One region of the Embleya sp. NPDC056575 genome, then DNA from elsewhere that is predicted to be linked to it. Evidence: riboswitches for the same ligand, from Rfam matches in the RefSeq annotation. Region 1 holds a riboswitch; each other region holds the start of a gene.
The links. A riboswitch is a leader RNA that binds a small molecule or an ion and turns the genes downstream of it on or off. The one in region 1 is predicted to bind thiamine pyrophosphate.
Positions count from the first base shown of each region.

Region 2: linked by a shared signal. The riboswitch ahead of thiC (phosphomethylpyrimidine synthase ThiC) and the one ahead of thiO (glycine oxidase ThiO) in region 1 are both predicted to bind thiamine pyrophosphate.
Region 3: linked by a shared signal. The riboswitch ahead of ACFRCG_RS20185 (purine-cytosine permease family protein) and the one ahead of thiO (glycine oxidase ThiO) in region 1 are both predicted to bind thiamine pyrophosphate.

Region 1 is NZ_JBHTVA010000077.1:37,671-44,282, reverse strand. It holds gene thiS (sulfur carrier protein ThiS) at 1-61, opposite strand, end outside; gene thiO (glycine oxidase ThiO) at 58-1,242, opposite strand; TPP riboswitch at 1,238-1,349, opposite strand; gene ACFRCG_RS40205 (NAD(P)/FAD-dependent oxidoreductase) at 1,466-2,650, shown strand; gene ACFRCG_RS40200 (Rv2175c family DNA-binding protein) at 2,696-3,061, shown strand; gene thiE (thiamine phosphate synthase) at 3,072-3,716, shown strand; gene ACFRCG_RS40190 (ribonuclease domain-containing protein) at 3,821-4,333, shown strand; gene ACFRCG_RS40185 (polyprenyl synthetase family protein) at 4,815-5,906, opposite strand; gene metF (methylenetetrahydrofolate reductase [NAD(P)H]) at 6,070-6,612, shown strand, end outside.
Region 2 is NZ_JBHTVA010000011.1:110,051-116,662, forward strand. It holds gene ACFRCG_RS11230 (ABC transporter permease) at 1-287, shown strand, start outside; gene ACFRCG_RS11235 (sensor histidine kinase) at 284-1,411, shown strand; gene ACFRCG_RS11240 (response regulator) at 1,408-2,103, shown strand; gene ACFRCG_RS11245 (NADPH-dependent FMN reductase) at 2,139-2,732, opposite strand; gene ACFRCG_RS11250 (helix-turn-helix domain-containing protein) at 2,845-3,687, shown strand; gene thiC (phosphomethylpyrimidine synthase ThiC) at 3,742-5,508, opposite strand; TPP riboswitch at 5,500-5,608, opposite strand; gene ACFRCG_RS11260 (hypothetical protein) at 5,660-5,860, opposite strand; gene tenA (thiaminase II) at 6,013-6,612, opposite strand, start outside.
Region 3 is NZ_JBHTVA010000024.1:19,975-26,586, forward strand. It holds gene ACFRCG_RS20155 (PPOX class F420-dependent oxidoreductase) at 1-27, opposite strand, end outside; partial or broken gene ACFRCG_RS20160 (DUF5753 domain-containing protein) at 521-1,081, shown strand; gene ACFRCG_RS20165 (DUF397 domain-containing protein) at 1,096-1,299, shown strand; gene ACFRCG_RS20170 (LysR family transcriptional regulator) at 1,522-2,433, opposite strand; gene ACFRCG_RS20175 (inositol monophosphatase family protein) at 2,549-3,361, shown strand; gene ACFRCG_RS20180 (NADPH-dependent F420 reductase) at 3,426-4,076, shown strand; gene ACFRCG_RS20185 (purine-cytosine permease family protein) at 4,092-5,459, opposite strand; TPP riboswitch at 5,455-5,598, opposite strand; gene ACFRCG_RS20190 (CHAT domain-containing protein) at 5,659-6,612, opposite strand, start outside.

The DNA of each region.
Region 1 (6,612 bases):
CATCGCGCCGGTCGCCGTTGACGGAGACCTCGATGCTCCCGATGTCGTCGATGTCGGTCATGCCATCACCTTCCGGGCGGCGCTCGTCGTGAAACGGTCGGGCCCGAAGGGCGCGATGAGGTCGGGGGTGGTGCCGTGGGCGAGCACGTCGGCCACGGTGTCGGCGGTGATCGGGGTGAGCAGGATGCCGTGTCGGTAGTGGCCGGTGGCCACCACCAGACCGGCCAGCGCGGAGCGGCCCAGGATCGGCGCGTTGTCCGGGCTGCCCGGGCGCAGCCCCGCGAGCGTCTCGACCAGCGGCAGCTCGGTCACGCCGGGGACGAGTTCGTGCGCGTCGCGGAGCAGTTCGTAGACCCCGCCCGCGGTGACCTCGGTGTCGAACCCGAGGTCGTGTTCGGTGGCGCCGATCACCAGTTCGCCGTCCACGCGCGGGACCAGGTACATGCTGCCGCCCTTGACCACGCCCCGGATGTTGCGGGACAGCAGCGGGCGCAGCGCCGGCGGCACGGCCAGCCGCAGGATCTCGCCCTTGACCGGACGTACCGGGGGCACCGCCTCGGGCGGCAGGCCCGGGATCCGCGCCGAGCGGCACCCGGCGGCGAGCAGTACCTGATCGGCGGTCAGCGCCCGCCCGTCGCGCAACCGCACACCGTACGCGCGCTCGTCGGCGACCAGGACCCGCTCGACGCCCTCGCGCACGATCGTCACGCCCGCCCGCGCGCAGGCCGCGAGCAGCGCCGCGACCAGGACGCGGTTGTCGATCTGGTGGTCGTCCTCGACGTGCAGGCCGCCGGTGATCGCCGGGGACAACATGGGTTCGAGGCGGCGGCACTCGCGGCTGGTCAGCCAGTCCGAGCGTAGGCCGAGGCGTTCCTGGTAGGCGTGCAGGTCCTTGAGCACCGCCCGGTCGTCCGCGTCCAGCGCGACCGCGATCGTGCCGCACGCGCGGTAACCCGAGGGCAGCCCCGCGGCGTCGGCCAGTTCGGCGGCGAACTCCGGGTAGCGCCGGGCGGATTCGATGCTCAGCCGGAGCAGGCTCTCCTCCCCGTACTGGAGTTCGGAGACGGGCGTGAGCATGCCCGCCGCGGCGTGCGAGGCGCCGGTGCCGGGGGCGGGGTCGACCACGGTGACCGCGAGGCCGTGCCGGGCGCGGGCGCGCCAGGCGATCGACAGTCCGACGACGCCCGCGCCGACGACCACGACGTCGACGCCCGGGGGGCCGGCCGTGCCGGTGTTGGACATGATGAGCAGAACTCCCTTCGCCGGTATGACCCGGATCAGGTTCGGACGGTCGGGGGCTCGCAGCCCCCCTCTCAGCCCGGTCTCACCGGGCTCCCGTGACCTCTCCACACTACGACACGTCCCGGGCGCCATCCGGGGTGCCCGAGCGGTGCCCGCCGATCTCCTTGACTGAGTCAAGACCCTGCCCGTCGGCGACCCGGGCACGCGTCATAGGCTGCCCCGCATGGACAACGTGCTCGTCGTGGGTGCCGGCATGGCCGGCCTGCAAACCGTGGTGGCGCTGCGGGAACAGGGGTACGCCGGGCGCGTCACCCTGCTCGGCGCCGAGGCGCACGCGCCGTACGACCGCCCGCCGCTGTCGAAGGAGGTCCTGGCCGGCAAGACCGACGACACCTCCTTCGAGGCGGACTGGGCCGCGCTCGACACCGAGGTGCTGTTCGGCCGCACCGCCACGGGGCTGCGCGAGGGCGCGGTGGACACCGACGCGGGGCCGATCGCCTACGAGCGCCTGGTGATCGCCACCGGATCGCGCGTGCTGCACCTGCCCGGCGCCGCCGAGGTGCCCGGCGTGCATGTGCTGCGCACCATCGACGACGCCCGCGCGCTGCGCACCGCGCTCGTGCCCGGCGCGCACGTGGTGATCGTCGGCGCGGGTTGGATCGGCGCCGAGGTGGCCACCGCCGCGGCCGCCGCGGGCTGCCCGACCACCGTGGTCGAGGCGCTGCACGCCCCGCTCGCCGGGCCCTTCCCCGACGAGATCGGCGAGCGCTTCGTGCCCTGGTACGCCGAGGCCGGCGTGGAACTGCTGCTCGGCGCGCGGGTGGATCGCCTGGAGCCGGGCGCGGTACACCTGACCGACGGTCGCCGGCTGCGCGCCGACGCGATCGTGGTCGGCATCGGCGTGCGCCCGGCCACCGACTGGCTGGCGGGATCCGCCGTCGCCCGCACCGCGCGGGGCTTCGTCGAGGTGGACGAGTACCTGGCCACCTCGATGCCCGGGGTCCACGCGGTCGGCGACTGCGTCGAGTTCCCGTCCGCCCGCTACGGCACCCGGATGCACGTCGAGCACTGGGACAACGCGCTCCAGGCGCCGCGCGTGCTCGTGGCCAACCTGCTCGGCGGCGAGCAGGCCTACGACCCGGTCCCGTACTTCTGGTCCGACCAGTTCGGCCGCATGGTGCAGTACGTCGGCCGGCACGGCGAAGGCGACGAACTGGTGTTCCGCGACGCCGGCGAGGACGGCAAGTGGTCCGCGGGCTGGTTCGCCGGCGACCGGCTCGTGGCACTGCTCGCGGTGGCCCGCCCACGTGACCTCGCCCAGGGCCGCAAGCTCGTGCAGCTGGCCACCCCGGTGGACCGGGAACGCTTCGCCGACCCGGAGAACCCGCTCAAGTCGACGGTCCGGTGACGGCGCCGGCAGGCGGGGCCGGCCGCGGAACCTAGACTTGGCCGGATGAGCGAGATCGACCCGAAAATCGAAGCCCTCGTCCCCGCCTGGGTGACCCTCCCCGAGATCGCCGAGATCCTCGGTGTGGACATCCTCAAGGTCCGGCAGCAGCTCAAGGAGCGCAAGTTCCTCGCGGTGCGCCGCGGCGAGCACCGGGCGCTGCAGGTGCCCGCCGACTTCTTCCAGGACGGCAACATCGTCAAGGGCCTCGTCGGCACGCTGACCCTGCTGGCCGACTCGAACTTCTCCGACGAGGAGGCGCTGGAGTGGCTGTTCACCGCCGACGACACGCTGCCGGGCACGCCGGTACAGGCGCTGCAGGAGAACCGGATGACCGAGGTGCGGCGACGCGCCCAGGCGCTGGCGATCTGAGGCCGGGCCGATGACGAGCCGTCAGGAACGGTTGGCCGACGCACGCCTGTACCTGTGCACCGACGCGCGGGAGCGGCAGGGCGACCTGCCCGCGTTCCTGGACGCGGTGCTCGGTGCGGGCGTGGACATCGTGCAGTTGCGGCAGAAGGGCCTGGAGGCCCGACCGGAGCTGGAATACCTGGAGGTGTTCCGGGACGCCTGCCGCCGACACGGGAAGCTGCTCGCGGTCAACGACCGGGCCGACGTCGCGCACACGATCGGCCCCGACGTGCTGCACCTGGGACAGGACGACCTGCCGGTCCCCGCGGCCCGGGCGATCATCGGCGGCGACGTGCTGATCGGGCGCTCCACGCACGCCGAGGCCGAGGTGGACGCGGCGCTCGTGGAGCCGGGGGTGGACTACTTCTGCACCGGACCGGTGTGGCCGACCCCGACCAAGCCGGGCCGCCCCGCGCCGGGCCTGGACCTGGTGCGGTACACCGCCGCGCTGCGCCCGACCCGGCCGTGGTTCGCGATCGGCGGCATCGACCCGACCAACCTCGACCAGGTGCTGGCCGCCGGGGCGACCCGGGTGGTGGTGGTCCGGGCGATCACCGAGGCCGCGGACCCGGCCGAGGCGACGGCCCGGTTCGTCGAACGGCTGACCTCGGGCTGACCTCGGGCCGACCGGCCGTGCCCGAACGGCGGTGTACGCGGTTCGGGTGTCGTTCGGCGCGTACGGCCGCGGGCTCGGCTCGGTGCGGTGGGTGGGCCGGCACGATGCGGGACATGTCCGGTGCCCAGCGGCGCAATCTGATCGTCGTCACGGTGCTCGCGCTCGTCGCGGCACTCGCGTTGGTCTTCGCGCTCACGCGCGGCGACGGCGACGGGTCGCGTTCCGGCGGGGCGACCCGGACGCCGGCGGCGTCCACCGCGGCCGGCACGTCCGTCGGCACCGCGTCGGTGTCGGGCCGCGGCGACACCGCGTCCGCGCGCCCCACCTGGGTGCCCGCCCGGATGCGTACCGTCGCCGCCGGCGACCTGCCCGCCGAGGCCCGCGAGACGCTGGCCCTGATCGCGGCCGGCGGCCCGTTCCCGTACTCCCGCGACGGCATCGTCTTCGGCAACCGGGAGAAGCTGCTCCCCGGCAGACCCGACGGCTACTACCGCGAGTACACGGTCCGCACCCCCGGGTCCGCCGATCGCGGCGCACGGCGGATCGTCACCGGAAAGAACACCGAGCGCTTCTACAGCGACGACCACTACGCGAGCTTCGCGGCCGTCCTGCCCTGACCCGCGACGCGGTGTGCGCCGATCGGGTGGTTGGACTCGCGGATGGCGCATTCCGGCCGAGTCGGATCGATCCGGCGGCCAGACTGCCGAGATGGACACACCCGACGTCTCCTTCCGTCCGGGGTCCGCAGAGGATGCCCGAGCCCACGACCTGCCGCACCCCGCGACACCCACGACGACGCCCGGCCGAACCCGGATCCCGAGCCCTCGGCCCGCGACCGGCGCCCCCGCGACGCCGGCGCCGCGCCCGAGCGCGACACCGGACAACGGGGGCGCGCTGCTGTTCCCGCTGCTCGTCCTCGCCGCCGTGATCGGCGGGATCTACCTGGTCGGCCGCAATCCGCCGCAGGCGCTGTCCGAGGACGCGGACGAGCACCCCGCACACCCGCACCGGGGACGGATCGCCGAGCCCGAACACCACCGGCCCGCGGCCCTCGGCACACCGTTCGCGCTCGCTCCGGACACCCCGACCCGCCCGCTCCTAGACGCTGCGCACCGTGGCGGCGTCGACCAGCTCGCGCAGCACTTCGCGCGCGTCCTCGGCGATCGGCGCGCCGGCCAGGGCGCCCAGGGCCCGCGAGGTCAGGTCGGTGATCATCGTCTCGACGTCGGCGAGCGCGCCGGTGTCCTCGATCACCGCGCGCAGCTCCTTGACCCCGGTGTCGCTCAGCGCCGGATCGCCGACCAGCGCGGTGAGCACCTCGCTCTGGGCGGCGTCGGCCCGCTCGCCGGCCAGCGCGAGCAGCACGGTCCGCTTGCCCTCGCGCAGGTCGTCCCCGGCGGGCTTGCCGGTCCGCTCGGGGTCGCCGAAGACACCGAGCACGTCGTCGCGCAGCTGGAAGGCCTCACCGAGGGGCAGCCCGTAGGCGGAGTAGGCGGCGAGGGCGGCCGGGTCGGCGCCGGCGAGGGCGGCCCCCACGTGCAGGGGGCGCTCGATCGTGTACTTGGCGGACTTGAACCGCATCACCCGTCGTGACCGCTCGACCGAGCCGCCGCCCATCGCCTGCTCCAGCACGTCGAGATACTGGCCCGCCATCACCTCGGTGCGCATCACGTCGAACAGCGGCTTGGCCGCGCGCAGCGCCCGGTCGTCCACCCCGCTGGCGCCGAACATCTCGTCGCACCAGGACAGGCACAGGTCGCCGAGCAGGATCGCCGCCGCCGAGCCGAACGACTCGCCCGAACCCGTCCAGCCGCTTTCCCCGTGCAGCCCCTCGAACCGGCGGTGCACGGCCGGCTTGCCGCGCCGGGTGTCGCTGCTGTCCATCAGGTCGTCGTGGATCAGCGCGCTGGCCTGGAGCAGCTCCAGCGCGGTGGCCGCCACCACGATGGCCTCGTCCGCCTGTCCCGGACCGGCGATCCCGCGCCACCCCCAGTAGCAGAAGCCGGGGCGCAGGCGTTTGCCGCCGTCGAGCACGAAGTCGTTCAGCGCCGCGGTGACCGGGACCATGCCCTCGCCCACGTCGGCGAGCACCCGCGCCTGTCGGTCCATGAACTCGCCCAGCGCGGCATTGATCCGCTGCCGGAGGCCGCCCCGGTCCAGGGGGTGTACGGGGAAGGATTCGGCAGCCATGGAGTCTTCCGTCGAAGGCGGGAAACGAACAGGAAATACGGGGCAGCCTAACTTGCGCCGGGTACGAGTTCCCTGGTCGCCCGCCACCGAGCGCGGCTCGCCCGGTCGTCTCGCGGAGTGGAAGGTCTACCTCGTCGCGCGGAACGCCCGATAACCTGCCTGCATGTCTCTCGGTGCGGCAGCCACCCGAATCAGTCGAACTCCGGCCATTCGCGATCTCCTCGCGGACGGCACCCGGTCCTTCTCCTTCGAGTTCATGCCCCCACGCACGGAGGCCGGCACCCGCACCCTGTGGGAGGCCATCCGCCGCGTCGAGGCACTGGCGCCGACCTTCGTCTCGGTCACCTACGGCGCGGGCGGCTCCAGCCGGGGCCTGACCGTCGACACGACCGAGCGCATCGCCACCGAGACCACGCTCACCCCCGTGGGGCACCTCACCGCGGTCGGCCACTCGCGCGCCGAGCTGCGCAACATCATCGGGCAGTACGCGAACGCGGGCGTGCGCAACGTGCTCGCGCTGCGCGGCGACCCGCCGGGCGACCCGAAGGGCGAGTGGATCGCCCACCCCGACGGCTTCACCTACGCCGTCGAGCTGGTCGAGCTGCTGCGCGCGTCAGGCGACTTCTGCGTGGGCATCGCCGCGTTCCCGGAGATGCACCCGCGTTCGAACAACTGGGACGAGGACATCCGGCACTTCGTGGCCAAG
Region 2 (6,612 bases), on a different contig from region 1:
CCTTCGTGCTCTCTGCGATCATGGGGGCCGCCGTCGGCGCGATGGTGCGCGGTCCGGTCGTGGGGGTGGTCGTGGTGTTGCTGGTGAACTTCGCGGTGCTGCCGCTGATCTCCGGTGTCGCCGAAACCGCGGTGACCTACACCCCGTTCGGCGCCGCCGAGGTGCTGTCCCGCGCGTCGCGCGGCACGGCGTTGTCGCCGGGAGCCGCCGCGGTGGTGCTGGGCGCCTGGGCGATCGTGCTGGTGGTCGCGGCCGTCGCCGGCGAGCGTCGGCGTGACCTGGCGTGATCGCGATACCCCGGTCCGTACGGGCGGCGCGCGCATGGCTCCACGCGCGCCGCTTCGCGGTACTGGACGCCGTCGTCGCGGTGGTGGCCCTCGTCGTCGAACTCAACCTGAACTTCGACGACTCGACCGCGGTCCGGCCGCTGCGGGTGGTCCTGATCGTGGGCAGTGGCGCGCTCCTGCTCGCCCGACGACTCGCACCCCTCGTCGTGCTCCCGGCCGTGTGCGCCGTCGAGGCGCTGCTCGTGGCGACCGGCGCCAGTCCCGGCGGGGCGCCGGCGCTGGTGGCCCTGTTCACCATCGCCGAACTGCGCGAGCGGCGGGCGTCGGTGGCCGCCCTCGTGCCGACGGCCGTGTTCCTGATGGCGGCCGACATCGTCTCGTTCCCGGTCACCGTCATCGCGTGGGCCCTGGGCACCTACGCGCAGACCCGGCGCCGCTACACCGCCGCGCTGGAGGAACGCGCGGCCCACCTGGAGCGCGAGCGCGAGCAACTCTCGGTGATCGCGGCCCAGCGCGAACGCGCCGCGATCGCCCGCGAACTGCACGACATCATCGCCCACTCGGTCACCGTGACGCTGGTGGGCGTACGCGGCGCGCGCGACGTGCTGCGCGTGGCGCCCGACGTGGCCGACGACACGCTGGAGCGGGTCGAGCGCAACGCCGAGCAGAGCCTGGTCGAGTTGCGCCGGATGTTGCTGCTGCTGCGCGAGCCGGACCAGGGTGTGCGGATGCACCCGCAACCCTCACTGGCCCGACTGCCTACGCTTGTCGCCTCGTTCGGCGAGGCCGGGTTGCCCGCACACCTGGAGGTCACCGGCACCTCCCGGCCGCTCGCCGGCGGCGTCGAGTTGTCGGTGTACCGCATCGTCGAGGAGGCACTGACCAACGTGCTCAAGCACGCCCGTCCCACCCGCGTCGCGGTCACCCTCGACTTCGGCGCCACCCATCTGCGGGTCACGATCGTCAACGACGGCGCGCCGGCGGCCGAACCCGCCCCGGGCGGCCACGGCCTGGTCGGCATGCGCGAGCGGATCGGCGTGCTCGGCGGCGAACTGGAGGCCCGGCCCGGCGCGGAGGGCGGCTTCCGGGTCGCGGCCCGACTGCCCCTGGGGGATCGCGCGTGAGCGCCGGAAGCATCCGCGTGCTGATCGTCGACGACCAGGAGTTGATCCGCACCGGCCTGCGCCTGTTCCTGCAGACCCGGGACGACTTCGACGTGGTCGGCGAGGCCGAGGACGGCGACGAGGCCGTCGAACTGGCCACCGTGCTGCGTCCGGACGTGATCCTGATGGACATCCGGATGCCGCGCATGGACGGCGTCGAGGCCACCGCCCGCCTGCACGCCGCCGGGATCTCGCCGCCCCCGCGCGTACTGATCCTGACCACGTTCGACCTGGACGAGTATGTCTTCGGCGCGTTGCGCGCGGGCGCCGCGGGATTCCTGCTCAAGGACGCCTCGCGCGCCCGCCTGGTGGAGGCGATCCACGTGGTCCACGCCGGGGAGGGGCTGCTCTCGCCGTCGATCACCCGGCGCCTCATCGAGAACTTCGCCGGCCGGACCGACCCGCTGCGGTCCCCGCCGGGGCTCCTCGCGGCGCTGACCCCGCGCGAACGAGAGGCCCTGCTCCTGGTCGCCCGCGGGTTGTCCAACAGCGAGATCGCCGCCCACCTCGTGGTCACGGAGGCGACCGTGAAGAGCCACGTGGGTGGCATGTTCGCCAAACTGGGTCTGCGCGACCGGGCTCAGGCGGTGGTGTTCGCGTACGAACACGGCGTCGTCGTCGCCGGCGAGGCGGAGCCGCCCGGACCGGCCTGACGGCGGCCCGGATCCCGGGCCGCCGTCGTCCCGCCTCATGCCGGATACGGAGTCGTCTCCCGCGCCGACCGGAGCGCGTGCGCCCACCAGGACAACTGGTCGAGCAGGACCTTGGCGTAGCCTGCGGCCTCGGGATCGGTCGGGCGGTCGTCCCGCCACGTGAGGAAGTAGTTCGGGAAGGCCAGGCCGTCGCGGATGGTCACCGCGTGCAGCTCCGTCAGCACGTTCTCCAGGTGCAGCACCGCGTGCCGGCCGCCCGCCGCGCCGCCGTAGCTGACGAAGGCCACGGGCTTGGCCGTCCACTGGGTGAAGTGCCAGTCGATGGCGGCCTTCAACGACGCGGGATAGCTGTGGTTGTACTCCGGCGTGACCAGCACGATCGCGTCGGCACTCGCCAGGGCCGACGTCAGCGGTGCCATCCCGGCCGGACGGGGGTACTCGTCGGCGGGGGCCTTGGGCGATGCCGCGGGCAGCGCCAACGGGATGTCGATCTCGGCCAGATCGACGACATCCACCTCGAATCCGCCGTGGGCACTCACCTGTTCGGTGAACCACGAGGTCACGACCGGGCCGAATCGGCCCTCGCGAACACTTCCGACGATGATCAGCAACTTGGGCTTGTTCTCCATGCCCACCACGATCCGGCCGCGCCGCGGGGGCAACCAGACCGCGCTCAGGCCGGCCCCAGGGGAGCCACGCTGAGCCCTCCACCGGCGGCGATCGGCGGCCTATGCTCGCGGCATGAGTACGCCGTTGGGGGATTTCATCCGCACCAAACGCGACAGCGTGCAACCGGAATCACTGGGCCTGCCCGACCGCGGCCGACGCAGGTCGCCGGGACTGCGGCGCCTGGATCTCGCCGCGCGAGCCGGCATCAGCGTCGAATACCTGACCCGTATCGAACAGGGCCGGGACCGCAATCCCTCGGTGTCGATCGTGAACGCGCTCGCCGACGCGCTCAGCCTCGACCCCGCGGAACGGGTGCACCTGCGCTACCTCGCGAAGATCAGCGGCGGCGAATGCTCCGCCCATCCCCGGCCCACGCCCACGCCGCCGGCCCGGGAGGTGCGCCCGACCATTCGCGAGACCCTTCGCCTCCTCGAACCGGGCATCGCCGCGGTGAGCAACCGCCTGGGCTACGTGCTCGCCTACACCGCCGGATACGCGTCGGTCATGGGCGCGAGCGGATTGCTCGACGCCGACGCCCCGAACCTGACCCGCTACGTGTTCACCGACCCCGCCGCCCGGACCTTCTTCGTCGACTGGGACGTCGTCGCGGACGAGCAGGCCTTCGACCTCTGGCTCGCCCCCTCGGCCGAGGGCTCCCAGTGGATCACCAACGAACTCGGGCCCCTCGCCGGACCCGAGTTCACCAGCCGCCTGAACCGACACGTGGTGCCCGCACGCGGCGTACTCCGCCTCGACCACCCCTCGGGCCACCGACTCGAACTCAACCGGGAGACGCTCGAACTCGCCTGCGACGACCAGCAGCTGGTCGTCTTCCTGCCGGCGGACGAGGCGACGGCGACGAGCCTCGAGCAACTGCGCCGGTCGGGCACCGGCCGACTCCGGGCGATCTCCTAGCGTGTGTCCGGCGAGGGACCGCGGATACCGGGATCCGCGGTCCCTCGCCGCGACTCAGTCGGCCAGCGGCAGATACACCCGGTTGCCCGAGGCGGCGAACTCCGCCGACTTGGCGCGCATGCCCGCCTCGGCCTCGGCGTCGACCGCCACGACCGCCGCGCCGTCGCCGTGTTCGGCGCGGATGTCGTGGGAGATCCGCATCGAGCAGAACTTCGGCCCGCACATCGAGCAGAAGTGGGCGGTCTTCGCCGGCTCGGCCGGCAGTGTCGCGTCGTGATAGGCCCGCGCCGTGTCCGGGTCCATCGCCAGGTCGAACTGGTCCTGCCAGCGGAACTCGAACCGGGCGTCGGAGAGCGCGTCGTCCCACGCCTGCGCGCCCGGGTGGCCCTTGGCCAGGTCGGCCGCGTGCGCGGCGATCCGGTACGCGATCACGCCCGCCTTGACGTCGTCGCGGTCCGGCAGGCCCAGGTGCTCCTTCGGCGTCACGTAGCAGAGCATCGCGGTGCCCCACATCCCGATCATCGCCGCGCCGATCGCCGAGGTGATGTGGTCGTAGCCGGGCGCCACGTCGGTGGTCAGCGGGCCCAGGGTGTAGAACGGCGCCTCGTCGCAGATGCGCTGCTGGAGGTCGACGTTCTCCTTGATCTTGTGCATCGGCACGTGGCCGGGGCCCTCGATCATCACCTGGACGTCCATCGACCGGGAGATCCGGCCCAGTTCGCCCAGCGTCTCCAACTCGGCGAACTGCGCCGCGTCGTTGGCGTCGGCGATCGAGCCCGGACGCAGGCCGTCGCCGAGCGAGTAGGTCACGTCGTACGCGCGCAGGATCTCGGTCAGCTCGGCGAAGTGCGTGTACAGGAAGTTCTCCCGGTGGTGCGCCAGACACCACGCGGCCATGATCGAGCCGCCGCGCGAGACGATCCCGGTCTTGCGCCGCGCGGTCAGCGGCACATAGCGCAGCAGCACACCGGCGTGCACCGTCATGTAGTCGACGCCCTGCTCGCACTGCTCGATCACGGTGTCCCGGTACAGCTCCCAGGTCAGTTCCTCGGGCTTGCCGTTCACCTTCTCCAGCGCCTGGTACAGCGGCACCGTGCCGATCGGGACCGGCGAATTGCGCACGATCCACTCGCGCGTGGTGTGGATGTCCTTGCCGGTGGACAGGTCCATCACGGTGTCCGCGCCCCAGCGGATCGCCCACACCAGCTTGTCGGTCTCCTCCTCGATCGAGGAGGTCACCGCCGAGTTGCCGATGTTCGCGTTCACCTTGACCAGGAAGTTCTTCCCGATCGCCATCGGCTCGATCTCGGGGTGATTGATGTTCGCGGGCAACACCGCCCGCCCGGCGGCGATCTCGTCCCGCACCACCTCGGGGGTCAGGCCCTCGCGGACGGCCACGAACTCCATCTCCGGGGTGATCAGCCCGCGCCGGGCGTAGCCGAGCTGGGTCACCGCCTCGGATCCGGCGGCCCGCCGGGGACGCACCCCCGCGCCCGGCACCGCGAGCCCGGCCGGGGTGAGGTCGGCGATCCGGCCGTCGTAGCGCTCGGTGTCGCCGCGCTCGTCGATCCACCCCTCGCGCAACGCGGGCAGACCGCGCCGCACGTCCACCTCGAAGGCGGGATCGGTGTACGGGCCGGACGTGTCGTACAGGCGAACCGTCTCGCCGTTGGTCAGGTGCACCGTACGCACCGGGACGCGCAGGTCCTCGCGCGATCCGGCGACGTAGCCGCGGTGGTGGGCGGGGGAAATCGGACCGCTGGTGACCGTCTGCGCGGCGGCGATGCCGGCGGCGGGCAGCGAAGTGTCGTGCGAGGTCATGGAAAGGCTCCCTACGCCGGCATTACCCGGTCAGGTTCTGCGGTCGGCGCGGCCTCAGCGCCCTCTCAGCCCGGTGCCCCGAGCTCCCGTGTATCTCCGTGTGGTGCGCCCCCACCCTGGCACACCGCCGACCGCACGACCAGCGCCGGGTTCACTCCAGCGGATCGCGCGGTCCCCGACCGGCCACCGCCGTACGCGCGAGCACGACCATGCCGATCACCACGAACAACCCCACGACACCCTTGACGAGGACCATCAGGAAGGCCGAGAACAGCCAGATCAGCAACCAGCACAGCAGCACCAGCGCCACCACCGGAACGCCGATGCGCGCCCACCGCGGCCATGTCTCCATCGTCCAACCCCCAAGTCACGCGAACCCACGCGAGACGTGCACACCAGGGGAGCACATTCCCCGGGAGGACACGCCCTACCCGGGAAGGCCGGTTCCGCTCCGCGCGACGGCGGCCCGACGTGCGCCGGGCCGCGCTCCGCCGTACCCCGTGCTCAGACCGGCCAGCGCTCGCCTCGCCACGCGGCGTCCCAGAACATCCACTCGTAGCGCGCGGTGGTCGCGAAGTGTTCCAGCATCCGGGCCCGTTCGCCCGCCGACAGGTCCTCGCCGATCCGGTCCACCAGATCCAGGACCGCGCGCACCGTCTCCTGGAACTCCTCGGCGCCGTAGGTGGCTATCCACCGCCCGTACAACTCGTCGGGCGAACCCTTGGCGAGCAGCGCGTCACCCACCCGGGCGTAGATCCAGTAGCAGGGCAGCACCGCGGCCACGCCCTCGGCGAACGAGCCGTTGTGCACGGTGGCCATCAGGTAGCTGACGTAGGCGCGGGTGCTGGGCAACACCGGCTCGGTCGCCGTCGCGTCGGCCACCGAGCTGCCGAAGTCGATCATGAAGCCCTCGTGCAGCGACCGCTCGGCCGCGATCGCCCCGGCCGCGTCCCGCGCGAACTGTACGGTCGTCGCCTCGTCCGGCGCCTTGGCCGCGCACACCGCGAGCGCCCTGGCGTAGTCGCGCAGGTAGTGCGAGTCCTGCACGACGTAGTGCCGGAACGCCTCGCGCGGCAGCGTGCCGTCGGTGAGTCCGTGGATGAA
Region 3 (6,612 bases), on a different contig from region 1:
ACGTTCGATCTCGGTGTAGCTCGCCATTGGCACTCCATCCGGAGGCTCCCCCGCCGGGAGCGTTCACCTCGAACGTAGAACTTCAAGCCCACTTGAAGTCAAGGCCGCAGTGATCCCGACTTCGGCATTTTGGCGCAGGTCGCGTGTCTGATTCGCTACGTTGTGTGCACGTGATTTCGCCATCCTGCGATCCCCGCATACGCGAACACCGGGGCGGGCGCGTGGGGATGGACCAACCGGAGCTGCCATGTCCACACGACCACTCGGCGCCAACGCCAAGCTGGTGTCCGCCCGCCGCGCCCTCGGCCTGCACTCCCAGGCGGGATTCGCCGACGCCTTCGAGGAACACGCCCGCGCGATGGGCATGCGCCTGGCGGTGAGCGTGCGCCAGGTCCGCCGGTGGGAGAGCGCGGACCCGCCGTATCCGACGCCGGATTACCGTCGGGTGCTGGAGGACCTATTCGGGAGGCCGCTTGGTGTGTTGGGCTTCGCCGTGCCGGATGAGGCAACCGGTGACCGGATGGACGGCGGTTGGCGCGACCTGCTCGACGATGTGCCCGAACGGCTGCACCGGCTCGTCCGGCTGGAGAGCGAGACGCTGAGCCTGCGGAACTACGAGACGACGTTCATTCCTGGCCTACTGCAATCCCCGGACTACGCACTGTCGGCCATCCTGATGCATGACCCGACACTGTCCCTCGCGGCGGCTCGTGAGCGCCAACGCCTGCGCATGGACCGGGCTCAACGGCTGATGCAGTCGCATCACCCGGCCTGGTTCATCGTGGCCGAACCGGCGCTGTACCAGCCCATCGGGAGCCTCGATGTGCTTGTCGGTCAACTCGATCACCTCGCCAAGGTGCTGTCGGAGCATTCGCAGATTCGCCTCCAAGTGCTCCCGACAGGGGCGCCGTTTGCGGTTTCCGCTCCATGCCTGATCCTTGAACCCAGGCGAGGTCGGTATGTTGCATGGCTGGAGCAACTGATGGGCTCGCTACTGATCGACAGCCTGGACGATGTGCAGGCATTCAAAGCCGTGTTCGACCGTCTGCACTCGACCGCACTGTCACAGGTGGCGTCGCTCGCGATGATCGCCGGATGGAGGCACGAGCTGTGCAGGTCGATCGAGTTCAGCGTGGACCTCGTTGGGTCAAATCCAGTTACACCGGAAATGACAATTGCGTCGAAGCTGCGATCATCGGCGCTGCCATGGGCATCCGAGACAGCAAAATACCCGGATCCCCAGTGATACCCGTGTCGCCCGCAGCTTGGGTGACGCTCATCCAGGGACTCCGTCCATAGCGCGCGTCGGGCACTCGGCCCGGCGCGCCGATGGGGTCTGACGGCCCTACTCGGGAGTCAGGTCCGCGAGGACTTGTTTGGTCTCTGTCGGCTTCGGGCCGTACTTGGTTGGGTCGGACTGGTTCCGCGCGGTGAAGACGTCGACCGCCTCTCGGGCGGAGGAGGCCAAGCCTTTATCTGATGTGTCGTCAGATTGGGCTGTGGCGCTCGGGTTTCGTGCCGCTAGTGGGTGGGCGGCGGGAACAGCGCGCGGATGGTGTCGGTGGCCAGGTCGCGCAGCCAGGTGTGGGCAAGGTCGTCGTCGTGGCGTTGGTGCCACAGCAGGTACAGCGGCGTGGCCGGCATCGGGACCGGTAGCGGCAGGGTGACCAGGCCGAGTCGTTCGCGGGCCGTGTGGGTGACCGCGTCCGGGAGGCAGACCGCCAGGCCGGTGTCCAGGGCGAGCCGCATCGCGAGGGCGGCGGTGGGCGCGGCGGCGGCGACGCGTCGTTCATGGCCGAGCGTGGCCAGGGCGTCGTCGATCGGATCGCGCAGGCGCCCCCGCCGCGAGACGGTGACGTGGTCGGCGGCCGAGTAGCGCTCGACGCTCATGGGTCCTTCGGTGAGCGGGTGGCCGGGGCGGACGGCGACGACGAGCCGGTCCCGGCCGATGAGTCGGTGGCGGATGTCGGGCAGGGTCGGCCGGGCGGACGCGGATTCGAGGTCGACCTCGCCCCGGCGCAGTTCGGGGGTGTCCGTACCGGGTTCGGCGGACAGCCGCACCTGCACGCCGGGGGCCTCGCGATGGATGGCGGCGATCAGGTCGGTGCCGCAGGCGTCGGTCAGGGCGTCGTGCCAGCGCACGGTGAACACCCGTCGCAGGACCGGCAGTTCGAGTTCCTGCCGGCTGGACAACAACTGGTGGGCCTGCTGCACGAGGGCGTGGACCTGGGCCCGCATCGCCAGCGCGCGCGTGGTGGGGACCATGCTGCGGCCGGTGCGGACCAGGATCTGGTCGCCGGTGACCTTGCGGATACGGCCCAGCGAGCGGCTCATCGCCGGCGCGGTGACGTGGAGGCGAGCGGCGGCGCCGGCGACGCTGCCCTCTTCGAGGAGCGCGTCCAGGGCCGTGAGCAGGTTCAGATCCAGTTGCATGGGAGTAACTCTACGAGTGAGAAGCATGCACTTGTTGTTAATCGGTGGGGGTTCTAGGTTCGAAGTGCGGGCGAGCGGAAGCCGCGCCGCGACCACCGAAACCCGGGAGTCGATCATGAGTACAGCCCTGCCCTTCGACGCCGACACGACGCTGATGCCGGCGGTGACCGCCGCGGTGCGGACCGCTGGTGCGATCCTGCGCGACCGCTACATCCCGCATGCCCGAGTCGTGAGCCCGAACGAGATCGTCGAGCGGATCCATGCCAACGACGCCGCGGTGCTGAAGGTGCTGCGCGAGCCGCTGCTGCGGGCGCGGCCCGGATCGCGGTGGGCCGAGGACGAGTTGGCCGGCGGTGCGCTCCCGGCCGGGGAGTGGTGGGTCGTCGACCCGGCCGAGGGCAACATCAACCACGTACACGGGATGTCCGACTGGGGCGTCACGGCCACCCTGGTGCGCGACAACCGGCCGGTGCTGACCGTGGTCCACCTGCCGCTGACCGGTGACACGTACACCGCCACCGCGGGCGGTGGCGCGTGGCTCGACGGGCGTCCTTTGCGGGTGTCCGCCAAGACCGACCTCGGCGCGGCGCTCACCGGGACCGGTCAGGCCAGGCCGGGCGAGGACGGGAACACGTTCCGGCGGATCGGTGAATCCGTTTCCGCAATGTTGGTCAACGGCCTTGTCGTACGGGTGTCCGTGCCCGCGACCTTGCAGCTCGTCCACGTTGCCGGCGGGGGTATGGACGCGTTCTGGCAGTTCTCCGATGTTCGTTCGGGGCTGGTCGCGGGCGCGCTGTTGGTCGCCGAGGCCGGGGGTGTCGTCACCGACCTGGCGGGTGAGCCGTGGACCACGGGCAGCCCGGACTTCCTCGCCGCCGCGCCCGGTATTCACACTGCGGCGCTCGAGGTGTTGTCGGCGGTCGCCTGACCGTGCGCCGGGCGCCACCGCTGTTTGTCACCGCCACCGCCAACACCGCAAGGAGCATCACCTCATGACCGCCATCGGCATCCTGGGCACCGGCCGCGTCGGTGCGAACCTGGCCAACAAGTTCGCCGCGGCCGGGCACCGCGTCACCCTGGGCCACCGGAGCCCACCGAAGGACACCGCGGCCTCGGGCGACGGCGCCGCCGACCCCCGCGTCTCCTTCGCCGACCAGCGCACCGCCGCCCGCACCGCCGACGTCGTGATCAACGCGACGCCCGGAGACACGGCCCTGGAGCGGCTGTCCGACCTACGTGCCGAACTCGCCGGAAAGATCCTGGTCGACGTCTCCAACGCGACGCACGATGCCGACGACGGACTGCCCGGCGAGCTGGTTTACCCCGACGGCAGCCTCGCCGAGCGACTTCAGGCCGCGTTGCCCGACACGCGGGTGGTCAAGACGCTCAACACCATGCTGTTCATGGTCATGACCGCGCCCGAAACCCTGGCCACTTCGCCGACCGCCTATTTGTCGGGCGACGACGAGCAGGCGAAGAAGACCGTGGCGGGGCTGCTCGGCGACCTGGGATGGCGGCCCGGATGGATCGAGGATCTTGGTGGCATCGGCACGGCCCGCGCCACCGAGGCGATGATCCTCGTGGTGCCGCACGTCATGCGCCGGCAGGGCTTTCGACCGTTCGCCGTTGCCATCGCCCGCTGACCCCGCCGGTTCGGCTCAGCGCGTGGCGAGCGCACGCCGACGGTCCCACGCGACCGCGATGTACGCGGTTGCGCCGGCGAGGGCGAAGGAGAACAGGGAGGCCGAGGTCCAGCGTTGGGCGTGGATGTGGAGGGTGTCCTGGATCGGGGTCCAGAAGTCCACCCACCACTCGACCGTGCCGGGGTTGATCAGCTGGTACATGCAGAAGCCGAGCAGCCACGGGGCGAGCATCACCCAGCGCGCCGGCGAGTGGTCGCCCAGGTCCCAGCCGGCGCGGCCGCGGCCCGCGAACAGGTCCACCGCCAGTACACCGAGCAGCGGGATGAAGATCGAGCCGATCAGGGACAGGAAGCTCGCGTAGGTGTCGAAGTCGTTCACCATCAGCGCGAACGCCGTGACCAGCGCCCCCACGCCCAGGCAGAGGATCCGGCGGTCGACGCGCGGCGCGAGGTTCTGGATCGACATCGCGGTGCTGTAGACGTTGGCGAAGCTCTGGTCGACCTCGCGGACGACCAGGACCGCGAAGAACACCCAACCGGCGGTGACGCCCAGGAACGAGTCGAAGATCTTGTCCGCGTCGCCGCCCACCTGGGCGAGGGCGACCAGGCCCAGCAGATAGCACCAGATGCTGGTGACGGAGAAGCCGCTCAGCGCGGCCCAGAACGCCGGCTTCGTGCCGCGCGAGTGGCGGGTGTAGTCGGAGGCCAGCGGTACCCACGAGACCGCGACCGCGAGCGCGGCGTCCATCGCCGGGAAGAATCCGGACCACGAGCCCTCGGTCATCGGCGGCAGCCCCTCGCGCCACAGCTGGACCGAGAAGTAGAGCATCGCGATGCCCACCGCGATCGTCACGTAGCGGCGCAGGATGCGCAGCATGCCGAGCGGGCGCAGGGTCATCGCGGTGGTGACCGTGCCGGCGGCGACGATGTAGAGCCAGTGCGGGCCGTCGCCGTCGGTCATCGCCTCGATGCCGAGCGCGATGACCAGTAGCTCGAAGGTGCCCCAGCCGATGCACTGGACGATGTTGAACACGGTCGGCACGTACGAGATCTTCGTGCCGAACAACCCGCGCAACACCGTCATCGCGGGCGCGCCGCTGCGGGCGCCGGGGATGCCGGCGACCGCGACCATGAGCGTGCCGAGCAGCGTGCCGCCGATCGCCGCGACGATCGCGGCGACCATGGACAGTTGCGGATAGCCCGCCGGGGCAAGGACGAACAGGGCGCCGGAGAAGCCGAGGAGGCTCACCCCGAGGTTGGCCCAGAACGCGGCCTGGTCGCGGAAGCCGAGGGTGCGCGGCGGCGCGGTGTCCAGGACCAGCGGGGCCTCGGTCGCCGGGTGTGCCGCGGCGGGGCGTGCGTCGTCCACTGCTGGAGCCGACATGGCTCTACCTGCTCTCCCTACGCCGGCATTACCCGGACAGGTTCAAGCGGTCGGTGGCCCCGGGGTGTGCGCCGGCTCGCCACCGACACCCCATGCCGCCCTCTCAGCCCGGTTGGTCCGAGCTCCCGCGATGGCGTGGCGAACAGTACGCCCCCGGCGGGCGGCTTGGGAAGGCGGGGTGGGGGTCGGCGGCGGCGGCTCAGCGGCCCGAATGGGTGAAGGCGGCCCAGCCGGTGAGGTCGTTCGGGACGATCTCCCGGGCCTGCGCGGCGAGTTCGGCGGGCATCGCGGTGGGGATCCCGCGTTTGGGGTCGCGCATCCAGAGCTGGGCGGTGCGGAGCGCCTGGGCGGGCGGGAGGTCGCGGCGGTTGAGGTAGTGGTGGGCCATGTACAGGACCAGCGCGGCGGTGGTCGGGGCGACGGGCCAGAGGGTGGACACCACGGTGTGGGCGCCGGCGGCCAGGTGCTCGGCGGCGGATCCGGCGGCGCGGTCGGGGGCGAACACGATCGGGGCGCCGGCGGTGTGGCCGATTTCGATCGGGCGGTGCCGGCTCCGGTGCGGGTCGGCCGTCGGGCGCGCGGCGATGTCGCACAGCAGGCGGGGCGAGGCGATGTACGAGATCCGCGCGACCTGGAGCGCGTGCCGGCGGCGGCCGTCGACGGTCGACCAGGCGGCGTGCCAGGGCACCGAATCGAACAGGCCCGCCGGCAGCAGGACCAGGGACGGCGTGCGGCCGAACGTGCCGGGGACGGCGGCGAGTACGGGGGCCATCACCGCGTCCCAGGCCCAGGCGCAGAGGGCGTCGAGGAAGTCGGACAGGTGCTCCCGGTCGCCGTCGGGCAGGTCCAGGCCGTAGTCGAGTCCGGGCAGGTCGAGCAGCCGGGTCGAGCCGTCGACGCCGCTGACCACGGCGGCCCCGGGGACGAGTTGGACCAGCGCGTCGGCGCCGAGGCGGCGCAGCGCGACGGCGATCTCGGCGGCGGGCGGCGGGTCGAGGAGGGCGCGCCACCGGCCGTTGGCGGGGCCGGCGCCGACTCGGGCGTCACCCACGTGGGTGGCGGCCCGAAAGAGGTGGGCATCCGCCGACGCGGCACCGCGGGCCCGCCGGAAGCAGACCCGAGCCTGGTCGCGGGTGTCGGCGTCGCCGTCGTG